DNA from 3 places in the Priestia sp. LL-8 genome. Region 1 is predicted to be linked to each of the others. Evidence: predicted binding sites of a transcription regulator. Region 1 holds the regulator's gene; each other region holds the start of a gene.
The links. Region 1 encodes LexA, which represses DNA repair genes until DNA is damaged. Its sites were predicted from a motif close to CGAACATATGTTCG; they were not measured.
Positions count from the first base shown of each region.

Region 2: the regulator LexA is predicted to act here: its motif matches at 3,923-3,936, upstream of U9R83_RS10450 (YolD-like family protein).
Region 3: the regulator LexA is predicted to act here: its motif matches at 2,859-2,872, upstream of recA (recombinase RecA).

Region 1 covers NZ_JAZAQH010000001.1:3,882,305-3,887,830, reverse strand. Annotated here, with positions in the region: gene U9R83_RS20385 (hypothetical protein) at 1-1,224, opposite strand, end outside; gene lexA (transcriptional repressor LexA) at 1,436-2,053, opposite strand; gene yneA (cell division suppressor protein YneA) at 2,200-2,529, shown strand; gene U9R83_RS20370 (YneB family resolvase-like protein) at 2,583-3,251, shown strand; gene U9R83_RS20365 (DUF896 domain-containing protein) at 3,321-3,551, shown strand; gene tkt (transketolase) at 3,719-5,526, shown strand, end outside.
Region 2 covers NZ_JAZAQH010000001.1:2,059,543-2,065,068, forward strand. Annotated here, with positions in the region: gene U9R83_RS10425 (HAMP domain-containing sensor histidine kinase) at 1-409, shown strand, start outside; gene U9R83_RS10430 (ATP-binding cassette domain-containing protein) at 495-1,430, shown strand; gene U9R83_RS10435 (ABC transporter permease) at 1,405-2,112, shown strand; gene U9R83_RS10440 (ABC transporter permease) at 2,113-2,847, shown strand; gene U9R83_RS10445 (YitT family protein) at 2,879-3,718, opposite strand; gene U9R83_RS10450 (YolD-like family protein) at 3,967-4,320, shown strand; gene U9R83_RS10455 (hypothetical protein) at 4,442-4,582, shown strand; gene U9R83_RS10460 (DeoR/GlpR family DNA-binding transcription regulator) at 4,965-5,526, shown strand, end outside.
Region 3 covers NZ_JAZAQH010000001.1:1,728,122-1,733,647, reverse strand. Annotated here, with positions in the region: partial or broken gene U9R83_RS08735 (DUF7832 domain-containing protein) at 425-853, opposite strand; gene recA (recombinase RecA) at 1,658-2,695, opposite strand; gene dhaK (dihydroxyacetone kinase subunit DhaK) at 3,299-5,062, opposite strand; gene U9R83_RS08720 (glycerol dehydrogenase) at 5,064-5,526, opposite strand, start outside.

The DNA of each region.
Region 1 (5,526 bases):
ATTGTGACGCTTGGCCGCGATTTTCTCTTGATTTTGATACAAAGTACCAAGGGTTTCTTTGACTTCTTGATAAAGAGAATTGATGTGGAAAATTTTTTTAAAGAGCTCAGAAAACTCTTGACCTTCTGTGCGAGAGCTAATTTCTAAAAATAAATATTTGCCTGAAAACACGGTAATAGAGCGGATTAGTCGCTCAATGCCCTCTGAATTTTTATGAAACGTGAGCTGAGAATACTCATAAGATAGTTTTAGCAACACGATTTTATAGAAAAAATGTAAAAATAAATTATAGTAATGCTGGCCAAATAGATGATTCATCAAAAGCTGATCCGTTTTAGAGTCTGTCGATTTAGAAATACATGAAAACACATGGTCTGTGATGACGTAATAAGTTTCAGGAGCCCACCTTTCATACACGTGTTTAGTATTATACGTTTTAATATACTCATGATTGTGTGCAGAAATAAACGCTTTCCCGTCAGGCGTATAGCTATTTAGCTGCCCAGTACGAAATAAAGTTGTGGAATTAATTTCTTGCTCTTGATTTACCGTTACATAACTTAACACAAACATCCGTTCATCGATAAAATAAGGAAGGCTCCCAACGTGCTGTTCACGCGTGGCTTCTTTCTTGATGTGTTCGTTCAAAAATGGCGCAAGCTGTGAAAAAATATAATCTTGTACTTTGCTATAGCGATGATGTTCATAGGTAATGGTGGATCCATGCTCTTCAGCAAGCTTCGGTTCTAATACACGAAAATGATTCATGAATTCTAAAATGTCATCATAGGTGTAATGGTTATGGCTCATTTCAGTGCGAATGGTCATGACGCCAATTTCAAAAGGACATAAAAAAACATCCACAGACAGCACGTTGCTAGACACGGTGGTGGAAGAAGTATGTAACGTAATGGTATGGTCTATTTTTTTTGAAAATCGAAGCAACCCTTCTTTTTCGCACGAATCAGGGAATAGAATACATTCAATGTAAGGAAGAAAATATTGATCCAGGCTATCATGAGATACGTAATATTGTTCTCCGTAGTATTCTTTTTCTAAATCTTTGTTTTGAATGGAAAAAAACTCGAACAAATTTGCTTTCAGTGCATGAACAAGCTGCTCTTTATTTTTTCGGTCAAAGGAAAAAGGAAAAAGAAACATGTTCATTGCTTTGGTAGGTACAATGGTTTGAAATGGTTCTGTTTTCCTAGGTGTATTAGTCATAAACTACATCCTTCTTATAGTCGATGGTATTTCCTTGTAAGATTCGAGGAAATGCAGATAGAAAGTAAAAGGTAAAACAAGCTTTATAAAAACTGTTCTACCTGCCTGCAATGATTCAACGTATCATTTATAATATGCCAATTTTTTTAGAAAACAAACGTAAAAAAACCAACTAACATCATGATTAGTTGGTTTTACATACAGTGTCTGATTAGTGAATCGTGCGATATACACCAGTTACTTTTCCTAAAATCGTTACGTGGCGAAGAATAATAGGCGCCATCGTTGAATTTTCAGGCTGTAAACGAACGAAATTTTCTTCTTTAAAGAAACGTTTTACCGTTGCTTCGTTGTCTTCGGTCATAGCAACCACAATATCTCCATTATTAGCCGTTTGCTGCTGACGTACGATTACCATATCGCCATCTAGAATACCTGCTTCAATCATACTTTCTCCCATAATTTCAAGCATGAATACATGATCATCTGGAGAAACGAATTTATCTGGAAGAGGGAAATATTCTTCCACATTTTCAACGGCTGTTATAGGAAGACCCGCTGTTACTTTACCGATAACAGGAACATTAATGACATTGCTTTTAGGAATGTTTACTTCATCTAGTTGAAGAACTTCGATTGCTCTTGGTTTTGTTGGATCTCTTCGAATTAACCCTTTACTTTCTAAACGAGCTAAATGCCCGTGTACAGTGGAGCTAGAGGCTAATCCTACTGCTTCCCCAATCTCACGAACAGAAGGCGGATAACCTTTTAATTTTACTTCGTGCTTAATAAAATCTAGTATGTCTTGTTGACGTTTTGATAGCTTCATATTTTTCACCTCGATTTTAGCTATTCTTTAGGTGAATTATACCACGTGATGTGTCAATATACAAACATAAGTTCGAAGAATTCCATTGACAGAAACAAATGTTCTCAATAAAATAAGAACATATATTCTGATAGGGGGATCATAATATGCAACAATTCTTACATTCTATGAAACATTACGCTATTTTTTTTGCAGTTATCGCTGCACTTACATATGTATTGACGCTGGTTTTAGGAGCGGATAAAGTAGATTTAGACAAATATTCAACGGTTACTATTACAAAAGGAGATACGCTTTGGGACTTGTCCAACAAGTATCATAATCACCATCATTTGACCACCAATGAATTTGTCAAATGGGTTGAAGACGTCAATGATTTAAACTCAGATACTGCCCAGTCTTTATCTCCTGGAGATAAATTATATATTCCTGTTTTAAAAAAAGAGTTACATAATCAAGTGGCAATTGAACAGTAGTGTGTAACGGCCGTTCCTGAATATTGTTAGAAGCCGAAAAGGTCGTGATAAAAGTGGACGCCATTATTTATTGCCGTGTCAGTACGGATAAAAAAACCCAAGAAACATCTTTGCAGCGCCAGCAAGAAGAATTAAAAAAGCTTGCTGATCTTCATCATCTAGAGGTGAAAAAAGTCGTGATGGAAAAAGCAAGCGGATATGATGTAGACAGAGAGGGTATTTTGGATGTTCTTCATACAATGAAAGAAGAGAAAATATCCGTGCTGCTCATTCAAGACGAAACACGATTAGGCAGAGGAAATGCCCGAATTGCGCTGCTTCATGCTTTTCATAAAGAAAATGCTACCATCTATACGATTAGTCATCAAGGTCAGCTTCAGCTTTCAGAATCTGATTCAATGGTGTTAGATATTATTAGTTTAGTGGAAGAGCATCAGCGGAAATTACATAATGCTAAAATTAAAAGAGGAATGAAAAGAGCCGTAGAAAACGGTTATCGTCCGCAGCAAAATTTAAAAAACCAGGGAGTTAACTCGGGAAGAGAAAAAAAAGAAGCGCCGATTGAAGAAATTGTCCGCCTTCGTCATAACGGCTTAACCTTTGCTGAAATTTCAGTTACGCTAAAAGGTTTTGGTTATAATATTTCAAAAGCGACCGTACATCGTCGCTATCAAGAGTATCAAGAGAGTGCTCAATCTCTTGATAAAACGAAAGAGATTTAGTAAGATGACTACATGTTGCCGGAACGGTTCGGTAATTTTAATTATTGATTATAAGGAGATAGGTTTTATATGCTATCAAAAGATAAACTTGCTCGTATTAATGCTCTTTCAAAAAAGGCAAAGGCTGAAGGTCTGACAGAATCTGAAGCGAAAGAACAGCAAGAGCTACGTCAGGAATATTTAAAAGTTTTCCGACAATCTATGACAAATCACCTTCATACGATTAAAGTTGTGGACGAAGAAGGTAAAGATGTTACGCCTAAGAAGTTAAAAGAGAGTAAAAAGAAGCGTCTTCACTAAGACGTTCTAGTAAAACTAGAGGGAGTGTTCCCTCTAGTTTTTTGTATATTTTTAATAAGGCGTACAAAAACTGTAAAAGTGGAAAATTTTTTGGTTCAAGTATTGTACAAATAAGCAAATCATTAGTATGATAACATATGTACATAGTTTTGAAAGGAATGAAGAGTATGACACAACGTATTGAAGATCTTTCGATTGCAACAATTCGTACTTTATCAATCGATGCGATTGAAAAAGCAAATTCAGGTCACCCAGGTATGCCGATGGGAGCTGCTCCAATGGCATATACATTGTGGACAAAATTCATGAACATCAATCCAAAGAATCCAAACTGGTTTAACCGTGACCGCTTTGTATTATCAGCAGGACACGGATCAGCACTATTATACAGCTTGCTTCATTTAGCTGGATATGACTTATCAATTGAAGACCTTAAAAACTTCCGTCAATGGGGAAGCAAAACACCAGGTCATCCAGAGTTCGGTCATACAGCAGGTGTTGATGCAACTACTGGCCCACTAGGACAAGGTATTGCAATGGCTGTTGGTAAAGCAATGGCAGAACGTCATTTAGCTGAAACATACAACAAAGAAGGTTTAGAAATTGTAGACCACTTTACGTATGGTATTTGTGGTGACGGAGACTTAATGGAAGGTGTATCTGCTGAAGCAGCTTCATTAGCGGCACACTTAAAATTAGGACGTTTAGTTGTTTTATACGATTCAAATGATATTTCTTTAGACGGAGATTTAGATCGCTCGTTCTCTGAGAACGTAGAAGATCGTTTCAAAGCTTACGGATGGCAAGTAATCCGCGTTGAAGACGGCAATGACTTGACAGCGATTGCAAACGCAATTGAAGAAGCAAAAGGCGATTTAACACGCCCAACGCTAATTGAAGTAAAAACAACAATCGGATTTGGTTCTCCAAACCACGCGGGTACTTCTGGCGTGCACGGTTCTCCATTAGGTTCCGATGAAACAAAATTAACAAAAGAAGCTTATGCATGGACATTTGAAGAAGATTTCTATGTGCCAGAAGAAGTGTATGCTCACTTCAAAGCTACAATTGCTGAAGATGGCCAAAAGAAAGAAAACGAATGGAACGATGTATTTGCACAGTATAAAGAAAAATATCCTGAACTAGGTCGTCAATTTGAACTAGCAGTAGAAGGAAAGTTACCGGAAGGCTGGGAAGAAACGCTTCCAGCATACGAAACGGGTTCAAGCTTAGCTAGCCGTGCTTCTTCTGGAGAAGTATTAAACGCAGTAGCACAAGCTGTACCTCAATTCTTCGGCGGTTCAGCTGACTTAGCTGGCTCAAATAAAACAATGATTAAAGGTTCAGAAGACTTCACTGCAGCTGATTACAGCGGACGTAATATCTGGTTCGGTGTACGTGAATTTGCAATGGGAGCTGCATTAAACGGTATGGCTCTACACGGCGGTGTAAAAGTATTCGGAGGAACATTCTTTGTATTCTCTGATTATCTTCGCCCAGCAATTCGCTTAGCAGCTTTAATGAAGCTTCCTGTAACATATGTATTCACACATGACAGTATCGCAGTTGGAGAAGACGGCCCAACACATGAGCCAATTGAACAATTGCCATCACTTCGTGCAATGCCAGGTCTTTCAGTGGTTCGTCCTGCAGATGCAAATGAAACAGCTGCTGCATGGCGCTTAGCATTAGAGTCAACTGACCGCCCAACGGCGCTTGTATTGACTCGTCAAAACTTGCCAACGCTTGAAGGTACAAAAGAAAATGCATACGAAGGCGTGTCTAAAGGTGCATATGTTGTATCTAAAGCTGGTAAAGACCAAGCGGATGCATTAATACTTGCAACAGGCTCTGAAGTAAGCCTAGCAGTAGAAGCACAAAAAGCATTAGCTGCAGAAGGCATTGACGTATCTGTAGTAAGCATGCCTGCATGGGATCGTTTTGAAGAGCAATCTGCTGAGTACAAAGAAAGTGT
Region 2 (5,526 bases), 1.8 Mb from region 1:
AGAAGAGGAAATTGATATGACTCGATTTCTTAGAAAAAGCATTGCGCAGTGGTATCCACTATTTGAAGAAGAGAATATGGAAGTGGATATTCAACTTCCACCTCAGTCTCTATACTGGTACGGAGACGTGCAGTGGTTAGAAAGAATAATAGATAACTTATGTCAAAACGTAATTCGTCATGCTAAAGAAGGTCGTTTTATTGGTTTTCGCCTTGTTCAAGAACATAGTTCATCTTCTCTTATCATTTCTGATAAAGGGTCAGGCTTTAAAAAGAATAGTGAGACCAAACAAAACGGTGTAGGTTTAGCGGTTGTGGATGTAATGATTAAAGAAATGGAGTTAACGTGGTCAATTCATTCAACAAAGCATGGAACGGATATTCAAATTGTGTATGAAGCGAGTGATTAATTCACTCGCTTTTTTAAACGAATTTTAACCTTTCTTTTCCTTCCTCTTAACTTTCTCTGTTTATAGTAATAGAGAGGTGATAAAAGTGGAAATTGTTAAAACGACTCAGGTGACAAAAGTATTTAAAGGAGTAGAAGCTGTAAGCGGAGTGAATCTTTCCATTAAAGAAGGAGACATCTATGGTTTTTTAGGACCAAACGGAGCAGGGAAGACAACAACGATTCGAATGCTTCTTGGTCTAATGAAGCCAACGAGCGGTGAAATTGAGCTGTTTGGAGAAAGAATAATAAATCATAGGCAGCATATTCGAGCCTTAAAAAAGATAGGTTCACTTGTAGAGAGCCCTTCTTATTATGCACATTTAACTGCAAGAGAAAATCTAGAGGTACTTCGCAAGATACTGGGCGTATCTAGAAATAGAGTGGATGAAGTACTAGATATTGTAAAGTTAACAAAAGAAGCAAATCGTCCAGTTAAAGGATTTTCTCTTGGGATGAAACAGCGTCTTGGCATTGCTTCAGCACTTCTAGGAAACCCTCGCTTATTAATCTTAGATGAACCAACTAATGGACTAGATCCTGCAGGGATTCAAGAAATTCGCTCATTAATTAAAGAAATGCCAAGGGAAAATGGCGTTACCGTTTTAATTTCAAGTCATTTACTTTATGAAATTGACCACTTAGCGACTCAAGTGGGCATTATTACAAAAGGAAAGATGCTATTTAATGGCTCAATTGAATCGCTTCGCAAAAAGGCCAAACATCAAGTGGCATTTACAATAGGGGAAATAGAAAAGGCAAAAACAATACTATTAACAAACGGATTTGTACCTACTGTCAATAAAAACAGTCTCCTTTTAGATTATATTGATCATGAGCGAGTGGCACATCTTGTTTATCAACTCGTGCGAGAAAATGTCTCTATCTATCGCGTCGAAGAAAAAACAAAGTCACTAGAAGATATCTTTTTAAAGCTGACGAACGAGGAGAATGAACATGTTCATAAAAATACTGCAGGCTGAGTGTATGAAATTAAAAAGAAAATGGCTCTGGTTTTTATTATTTTTAGGTCCAGCAGGTGTAGTAGGCTTAACACTGGTAGATTACAGCGTTCGATATGAATATTTAATTCAACAAAATCCAAATGTGTGGGAAGGTCTTTTTCATGAAATAAACATTACGCTTCCTACAGCTTTTTTACTGGGAGGAACAATTCTTGCTTCAAATATAGCGCATGTTGAATATCACAGAAGCTCCTGGAAGCAGCTGCTGAGCTTACCAGTAAGCCGCCTAAGTGTTTATACGGCAAAATTTATAGTAGTTATGGCTATGTTACTCATCGCTTCTGCTTTTCTATTGATTGGTATAATCGGGCTAGGGTGGTGGTTGGGATTTGGTCTTCCCCCTTCTTGGAAAACTCTTTTTGTTTATAACTTCTATCCGTTCTTTTCAGCCATCCCGTTTGTAGCTATTCAAATATGGTTGTCCATGCTTTTCAAAAATCAAAGCCGTTCTCTTGCACTAGGTATTATGATGAGTGTGACAATGAGTGGTATGGGAGAGTTGCCAAGCTGGTTTATTTGGCAATGGCCGATGCTAGTATTTTCTGATTACCGGAATACGTATATGATAACAGGTGCAATTATTGGTATTTTCTTATATGGTGCAGGCGCCTTTCACTTTATCAGAAAGGATGTGGCGTAAATGTTGTGGCAATTATGTAAGGTAGAATGGTTTAAATTGTTGAAAACAAAAGCCTGGATATATCTTTTTATTAGTCCAATTCTTATCGCTGCTATCCTTTTTGTGGGAGACCCGGCGCTGCCAAATGGGAAAATGAAATGGCTTATGGCAAGTGCTTTCATTGCCAATGTTCACGGCTTATTGCTTTTTCCGTTAATTGGCGGTTTAGTAACTTCATTCGTTTGTCGATACGAACACGAAGCAGGAGGGTGGAAACAATTATTATCTCTTCCTGTGACAAGGACAGCAGTATACGGAGCAAAATTGATCACAGCAGCGGCTTTTATGGGAATTCTTCAAGTGCTTGTATTTGTTGTTTTATTAGGGGTTAGCATGTTGAAAGACTATCCGAGTACTATTCCATTAAAAATGATAGCTGGAAATATGCTAGGCGGCTGGATTGCAGTGTTGCCAATTCTTGCATTTATGTTAGCTGTGTCGATGGCACTTTCTAGCTTTGGAGCATCTTTAACAGTTAACGTCATTTTAACACTACCGAATTTATTCGTTGTTAATTCTGAAAGATTTGGTCCCTGGTACCCATGGACTCAGCCGATGTATGGAATGTTAGGTGTAACGGGAAGGGAGTCATGGGATTTGATGCTGACTACACAGACTTTCTTAGTGGTTATCATAAGCAGCTTTCTTCTTTTTGTAGCAGCAGGTTCACTGTATTTTCACCGCAAACATATATAATAGAAAAAACCCGCTTTTTTACAGCGGGTTTTTAGCTGGCTTTTGGAATAGTAAAACCTACTCCAAAGACGTCGCGCACATCGTGGACAACCACAAAGGCTTGTTCGTCGACTTTATGGATAATACGCTTTAACTCTAGCAGTTCTTGTTTGTTCACAACCACGTACAATACGTCTTTTGCTTCTTTTGTATAGCTTCCATGAGCAGAAAAGACAGTGACGCCGCGCTGCATCTTTTTATTGACTTGTTCGGCTACTTCAGCTGAACGGTGTGAAATAATGGTGATTGCTTTGCGAGGGTTGAGTCCTTCAATAATATAATCAAGCACTTTTGTTCCGATGTAAAGAGAAATAACCGTATACATCGTCTTTTCTCCACCGATGACAAAATAAGCGCTTGCTACAACTAATAAATCAATTGCTAGCATCGTTTTGCTAATATTCCAGTCTAGATATTGATTAGCTAAGCGCGCAATGACTGCAGAGCCGCCGGAAGTTCCGCCTCCTCTAAACACAAGTCCCAGTCCTACTCCGGCTAAAATTCCAGCAAAAATAGCCCCCAGTAACGTATCGTCAAGAGGATTTCCCAGTCCTTCAGTTATATGTAGGAATAGAGACGTGAAAACAATACATATAATTGTGTAAGCAATAACACGTTTGTGAAGTAATTTGTATCCAATCAGTACCAGCAAACCGTTTAATATAAAGTTTGTGATACCCGGAGACCAGCCTAGTACATAATAAGTAATCATTGTTACACCGGTTACACCGCCTTCAGCTAATTCATTTGGAATAGCAAAGTAATTAATGGCCAGTGCAAAAATAAGGCTACCCAGAACAATGAGGCTAATTTCTTTTATTTTATTAATCATGAACGTTACCTCCAATCATCAAAAACTCCGAAAACACAATCATGACAATGTATTATACCAACTCTAGAGACCGAATTAAAGATGGGATATTATTATTTTTTTAAAAATCAGCTTCTGCTATCAATATAAAATCTTTTGACAGTTTTTATGTAGTATGAAAAAATGAATTGTTTGCTTTTATTTTGATTAAAAAGTTTTGCAATGAGAATGTTTGTTCGGTAAAATAGAAGCAAGAGTCAAGGGGGAGAATGAACGTGTATCAAGATGAATTAAAACAGTATGCGAAGTTAGTAATGCCCGAGCATTTAGAGAAAATGAAGAAAATGTACAGTCCCAAAGCGCATAAGCAGCCTTTAGGGTTGGAAAAAGAGAAGATTGAGCATATTGAAAATGTCATTATGAACAGTTACTCGGAGCATCATCCAGTAACGCTTCATGTCTATGAAGCAGGACATATTCAAAGATATGAACGAGTGACGATCGATAAAGTCTCGCTCCAGTCGAATACGCTGATGGTGACAGGGCCTTGTTATACATATTCGATTCGAGCGGATGCAGTAATTGAAGCAGATGTATGGAAAGATGAAAGCTACTCTAGCTAAGAGTAGCTTTTTTGTTCGTTTTGTATCTTTTTTTTAACGCTTGCATACAATACATAAAAGCATATTCTGCGAGTAGTAACTTTGAGCTACTAGGAAATTTTGATTAAAGAAGGGATATCGTATGCAAAATGAAAAAACTCAAGTAAGAGAAATTGAATTAACGCAGTTCATTAAAAAAAGACTCGTTCGTTTTATCTCAAGTTTAGCTATTTCTTCTGCACTTGCTTCTATATTATATATGCTTCTGTTTTTATTTAAATGATGGGTCACTTGGAGTTGTCCAAAAAGGTGGACAACTTTTTTGATGTATAGGCTCTCATTAAAACAGGACAAGCTAAACGTAATTCAGTCAGAAAAAATTCAATCGGTCAAGAAATAGTCAAAAACAGTCATGGCTAATTGAGTGAAAGAAAACCTTTACATATAATGATAAAAGTAGACAAATTCTTGAATTACCAGCTTATTTCCTTTTGTGTGAACTATTATTAAAACAAATGTAAATCTAATTATTCGTTCAAAAAATTTCATTTTGTAATTAAAAAAATGAATGTTTTTGATTTTTTATGATTGATTTTGAATGTAAACCGTGATAAAGTAAGTACATGAAATAAATGAAAACGCTTTTTTGAAAAAGGAGCTAGAACATGTTAACGCCGGAGAGACATCAACTAATCTTAAAACTTTTAAAAGAGAAAGAACTTGTAAAAGTGCAAGAGTTTATCGAAGTTACAGGCGCTTCGGAATCCACAATTAGAAGAGACTTAAGTCAACTAGAAGAAGAGCAAATGCTCAAACGTGTTCACGGTGGCGCTTCGCTTATTCGCAGTAAACGAATCGAACTGAGCGTTATCGAAAAATCTGCCAAAAATGTTCAAGATAAACGAAACATTGCAGAGTATGCGGCTTCCATTATAAATGAAGGTGACTGTATTTTTTTAGATGCAGGAACTACAACGTATGAAATGATTCCTTTTTTAAAGCAAAAAGATGTAGTTGTCGTGACAAATGGTTTAATGCATTTAAACCCGATGCTAGAACAAGGTATCACCCTCTATTTAATTGGAGGATCGGTTAAACATAAAACGGGCGCTTTAATTGGCAATGGAGCCCTTTTAAGTCTTGAACAGTATCGTTTTGATAAATGTTTTATGGGAGCGAATGGGATTCATCATCAATACGGATATACAACTCCTGATCCAGAAGAAG
Region 3 (5,526 bases), 2.2 Mb from region 1:
GCAGATTAATGTCATTGTCACTGGCTTTATTCCAACAAGAAATAAACCAGTCTGTAATTAATTCTCTCTCAGCAGCGGATATTTCTTCTTCGTTTGCTTCGTAGAACTCCCAAAACTCATCTGAACGTTCATCAGCTAAATTATAATATTCCATCTCTTCGAGCAGCTCGTGACTTCCTGAAAAAACGGTATGATCGTTCCCTTCATAGAAAACTTCATTTGCTTCGTCATCCATAGAAAACATCCTAATTGATAAATCAAATGGCTGAATAAAGGCCTCAATTTCTAATAAGTCAATGCCTTCGTAATAATGAAACGTGTGTACTTCTTTAATACTATCGATTAGTTTATCTTCGTTTTTGTAAAGTCGTTCTTTTAATGAACTAATATAAGACTCAACTGTAAATAATTTATCGCTTTTACTATCTTGTTTTACATGCTTCCAGGCAACAAAACGGTTATCTACCTTTGCTTTAATGGTTTTATAGTTATCCCACGTATCTTCTACCTCATAAAGGGATTCTACATAAGGAAATATGTGTTCATAATCATTTAAATAGGTTCCTTTATCAAAATCAAAGTAGCTTTCTGTAAAAGCTCTTCCCTCTGCATTCAACATATCGCTTGCAAAAACGCCATCCAATTCCATGTAGACTTCAGTTCCGGTCATGTTTTTTTGTTTGAATTCTAGAATCTCCTGTTCACATGCTTTTTCAAACTCTTCACTATATAAGTTTTTTTCGATGATCCACCCAAGATACATTCCAGTATGAACGAACGCCTGCTTTTCACTCAAGTCATTTGGGAAATCCCCTTCATAATGCCATTTAGCTTTATCATAAACGGTTGTCATAGACTCTTCCTCTTTTTTCTCCGTATCTTCTATTAATAAAGTTTCTTCATGTTCACGACTACTTTTCTTGTTTAACGGGTCTTCACAACCTTGTAGTAACAAAATAATAAATACAAAAAACGGAATATACTTTAATTTATACAAAATTCCCTCCATGAATTACATCAAAAGTAAACAATATACTGCATTATATAATGTAGAGGTTAAAAAATATATATTTTACCAACTGAAAATAGGATTATAGTAGAAAATGTAGTTGAGGTAAGGATGATTATCAGTAATAATTGTATTGAAACTTAATATCTATACATTGTCCTGCTATCAATTTTTCCTAAGCTCTCTATTGAGGAGAACTGGTGTCTATCCCCTTAATTCTTACTGGTTCAATAAGGTCTTCCTGACAATTCTTCATGGGGTTAGATATATCCACCCAAGATACTTCATTGTTTGTGTCTTTTGAGCTAACCTCTAATAAATAATCTAACTATCTCAATAGTATAAAAAGTAAATTTAAAAAGCTACCTCAGCAAGCAAGGTAGCTTTTTAGTAGGATTCACAATTATCTTTTAAAGGACTGGCCTATCCATAAAAGGTATCTGATTAAGGGGTCTTTAATTCTTAATAATTGTCTAGGAAGTGGAATAATTTCCGCTTTAATATGTGTAGTAAATATAGTTATTGATAAAAGAATAAGTTCTCTCTTAGTTTCTATATTATTTTGTCATTTAGGTTATTTTTAACTTTTTATGCTTCCAATGAAATGAATAGACTTGAAGCTGCCGGGAAAGGCATTTTAAGCTTTTATTAGCTTTCGTTTTCACTATCGCTATCGTTATCAATATCATTATCGTTGGCAGTATTACCATATTTAAAATCAATAATGTTTTTTCTAATTTCTTCTCTGATTTCAGGGTTTTCTTTTAAGAAAATCTTAGCGTTTTCTCTTCCCTGTCCTAAACGTTCCCCATTATATGAAAACCAAGATCCAGACTTTTGAACAATATCTACTTCAGAACCAATATCTAAGATTTCTCCTTCTCTTGAGATACCTTCTCCATACATAATATCTACTTCAGCAATGCGGAAAGGAGGTGCCATCTTGTTTTTGACTACTTTAATTCTTGTTTTGTTACCAACTATGTCATTTCCTAGTTTAAGTTGTTCAGCGCGGCGAACTTCAAGACGAACCGAAGAATAAAATTTTAGTGCTCTTCCACCTGGCGTTGTTTCCGGATTTCCAAACATAACGCCTACCTTCTCCCTGATTTGGTTGATGAAGATAGCAATGGTTTTAGACTTATTAATTGCTCCAGATAGTTTACGAAGAGCTTGAGACATCAAACGAGCTTGTAGACCTACGTGAGAATCTCCCATTTCTCCTTCAATTTCTTTTTGCGGAACTAATGCTGCTACTGAGTCAACAACAATAATATCAACAGCGCCACTTCTAACTAATGCTTCAGCAATTTCAAGTGCCTGTTCACCAGTATCTGGTTGAGATAACAGTAACTCATCAATATCTACACCTAGTTTTCTTGCGTAAACTGGATCAAGTGCGTGTTCAGCATCAATAAAGGCAGCTCGACCTCCATTTTTTTGTACTTCTGCAATTGCATGCAAGGAAACGGTTGTTTTACCTGAGCTTTCGGGTCCGTACACTTCCATGATTCTTCCTTTGGGGTAACCATTAATTCCAAGAGCTATATCTAAAGCTAATGAGCCTGAGCTAGATGCCTCAACTTTTGCATGTGTGCCTTCTCCCATTTTAATAATTGATCCTGTACCGAATTGTTTTTCAATTTGTTTTAGAGCCATATCTAGTGCTGCTTGTTTATCATTCATAATTTAAAACCTCCGATTGTTATTACGTTTACAGTAAACGACAATGTATGTGGATAAATAATAAGAGTTGGCTCAAATTTTTTTGCTCCGTGCGAGAAAATTTTGTGTTTAACTGTCTTGGTTTATTCTGTTGTTCCTTTATTTATCTCTAAACCCTTAATATCGAACAAATGTTCTTGTTGTTTAATCATACAATAACCGCATCTAGTTGTAAAGGAGAAAGTTTTCTACAAACTAGCTAAAGAAATATCTTATATTTGTAAAAAGTAAGTTTATGCTTTTAATATTTATAGTTATTGAAACTAATTTATAAAATAACCCTTATTATAGAAACAAAAAATAATTCATTCTCTTATATACATTATTCTGGAAGACATGCGAAAAACGAGCCCTTGATTATCAAGAACTCGTTCACTTTTTGTTTTTCTTTTTTTATCCTTGAAACACTATTGGTTATTGTATATTTTTACAAAATATAACTTAAACTAGGTTATAAAAGCTTGTTATTAGTGCCCCATAAAAAATCCCGACCAAATATAGTGTAACCTTCACTCTCAAGGAGTAATTTCTTTACACTATATTTAAAGGAGATAATACCAAATTTTACTGTTTTTCTTGCATTACTTGAGCTACTTCAGTAAAAATTACGCCTAAGCCATGTGCACCTGCGTCCGGATAACCAAGACTTCTTTCTCCAACCGTACCAGCACGCCCCATACGTGCGACAATTTGTTCGGTTGATTTTGCTCCTTCAACAGCAGCTTCTGCTGCTTTGACAAGAGCATGTTTCAAGCTTTCATCTTCAGCAGCACTTGATGTTAACGTATCTGCATAAGGTACTAAAGCATCGATTAAAGTTTTATCTCCTACAACAGCTCCACGTCCAAAAGAACGTTCTCCTGTTGCTTGAATGCCTTTTACAGACGCTTGGATCATTTCAGCAAATTCTGTTAAAGTCAGTTCGGTTTTAGATTCGGTGTTCTTTCCAGCCGCACGAAATGCTGATCCCCAAATAGGCCCTGATGCTCCGCCACAATGCTCCATGATAACGATGGAACAAGCCTCTAAGAAGTTGCCAATATCATTTGATTTATTTTCTAGAATTTCGTGCCATTCAGCTTTCAACTGTTTGAACCCTTTAGCAACACTCATACCAAAGTCTCCATCACCAGCATGGGAATCTAGTTCACAGAATGGTACTTCATTTCTAATAATACATTCACTCATTTGGTCAACCATAAAAATAATATTATTCAACGTCAGTCGATTTTCCGTTACTACGGAATATTCTTTGTTGGTTTGCACCTCATAAGACACTTTCGGTGCCTCTACCGTACCAATAATTTCATCATAAGTAACAGCTGGTACTTCACCTTTGATTTTTAGCGCAGGAGTATCGCACTCTTCAGATAGAAGACTCTTTAAGTTTTCATCTAATTTCATAATCGAAATAGAAGCACCGGCCATATCGATGGCTGTCATATAGTTTCCGACAAACGTTCTTGCAATCGTTACGTTTCTACGTGACAATTCACGAATGACAGAATGGTTTAATAAATATAGTTCTTGAAGAGGCGTGCTTCCAAATCCATTAATTAGGACAGCCACTTCCCCTTTTCCATCTTCTATCCCTACTTCTTTTAATAATGAAGTTACCGTACGCTCTGCAAGTTCGTCTGCTGAAATAATTTTTTCACGACGGATACCAGGTTCTCCATGAATACCAACGCCAAACTCCATCTCATCTTCTGCAATCTCGAAAGTAGGAGTTCCTTTAGCAGGAACTGTGCAAGAAGTTAGTCCAAAGCCGATGCTTTTAACATTCGCAATAGCATTTTCTGCTGCCTCTTTCACTTTTGGTAGATCATAGCCGCGTTCTGCTGCTGCACCTGCTATTTTATGAACAAGAACAGTACCAGCTACTCCGCGTCTTCCAACTGTATATAAACTGTCCTGTACAGCAATATCATCATCTACTTTTACATAATCCACTTGAATGCCATCTTCTTCTGCAAGATAAGCAGCATTCTTGAAATTCATCATGTCACCACTGTAGTTCTTAATCACTAGTAAAGTTCCCTTATCGCTAGCTGTTTCTTTAATGGCTTGATAAATCTGTATTTGAGAAGGTGAAGCAAATACATCACCACAAACTGCTGCATCTAACATACCTTTCCCAACATATCCAGCGTGAGCAGGTTCATGTCCACTTCCGCCCCCGCTAATTATACTTACTTTACTTTTATTAATTTGGTCTTTTTTAATGACTTTATATTTTTCAATTAAATTCAGTTCAGGATGTGCTAGAACCATCCCTTTACACATCTCAAGTACAACATCTTCCGGTTTATTAATAATTTTTTTCATTTTATATCAACCTCTTCTTATAATCATTTCCAATTTGATCTGCTGCAAGAATAGCTGCAGCTACTGACTCTGGATTAACAGGGAATGGCATAGAATAGATAGATTCCTCTGGAATACAAGCTTTATTAGCTACTTCCATTAACTCTTCTTGTGTAATTTGTTCCACTCCAATATCAGCAAGACAAACTGGAAGTCCTACTGCTAAACAGAAATCTAACACTTCTTCTATTTCCTCAGTTGGCGCATTTTCCAATACCAATTGTGCTAATGTACCAAAAGCTACTTTTTCACCGTGGAAGTAGTGGTGCGCACTTTCTAAAAGAGTAAGCCCATCATGAATCGCATGTGCTCCAGCTAATCCACCACTTTCAAACCCTAATCCTGATAATAAGATATTGGCTTCAATAATGTTTTCTAAGGCTGGAGTAACAACATTATGATCGCTTGCAGCTTTTGCTTTAACC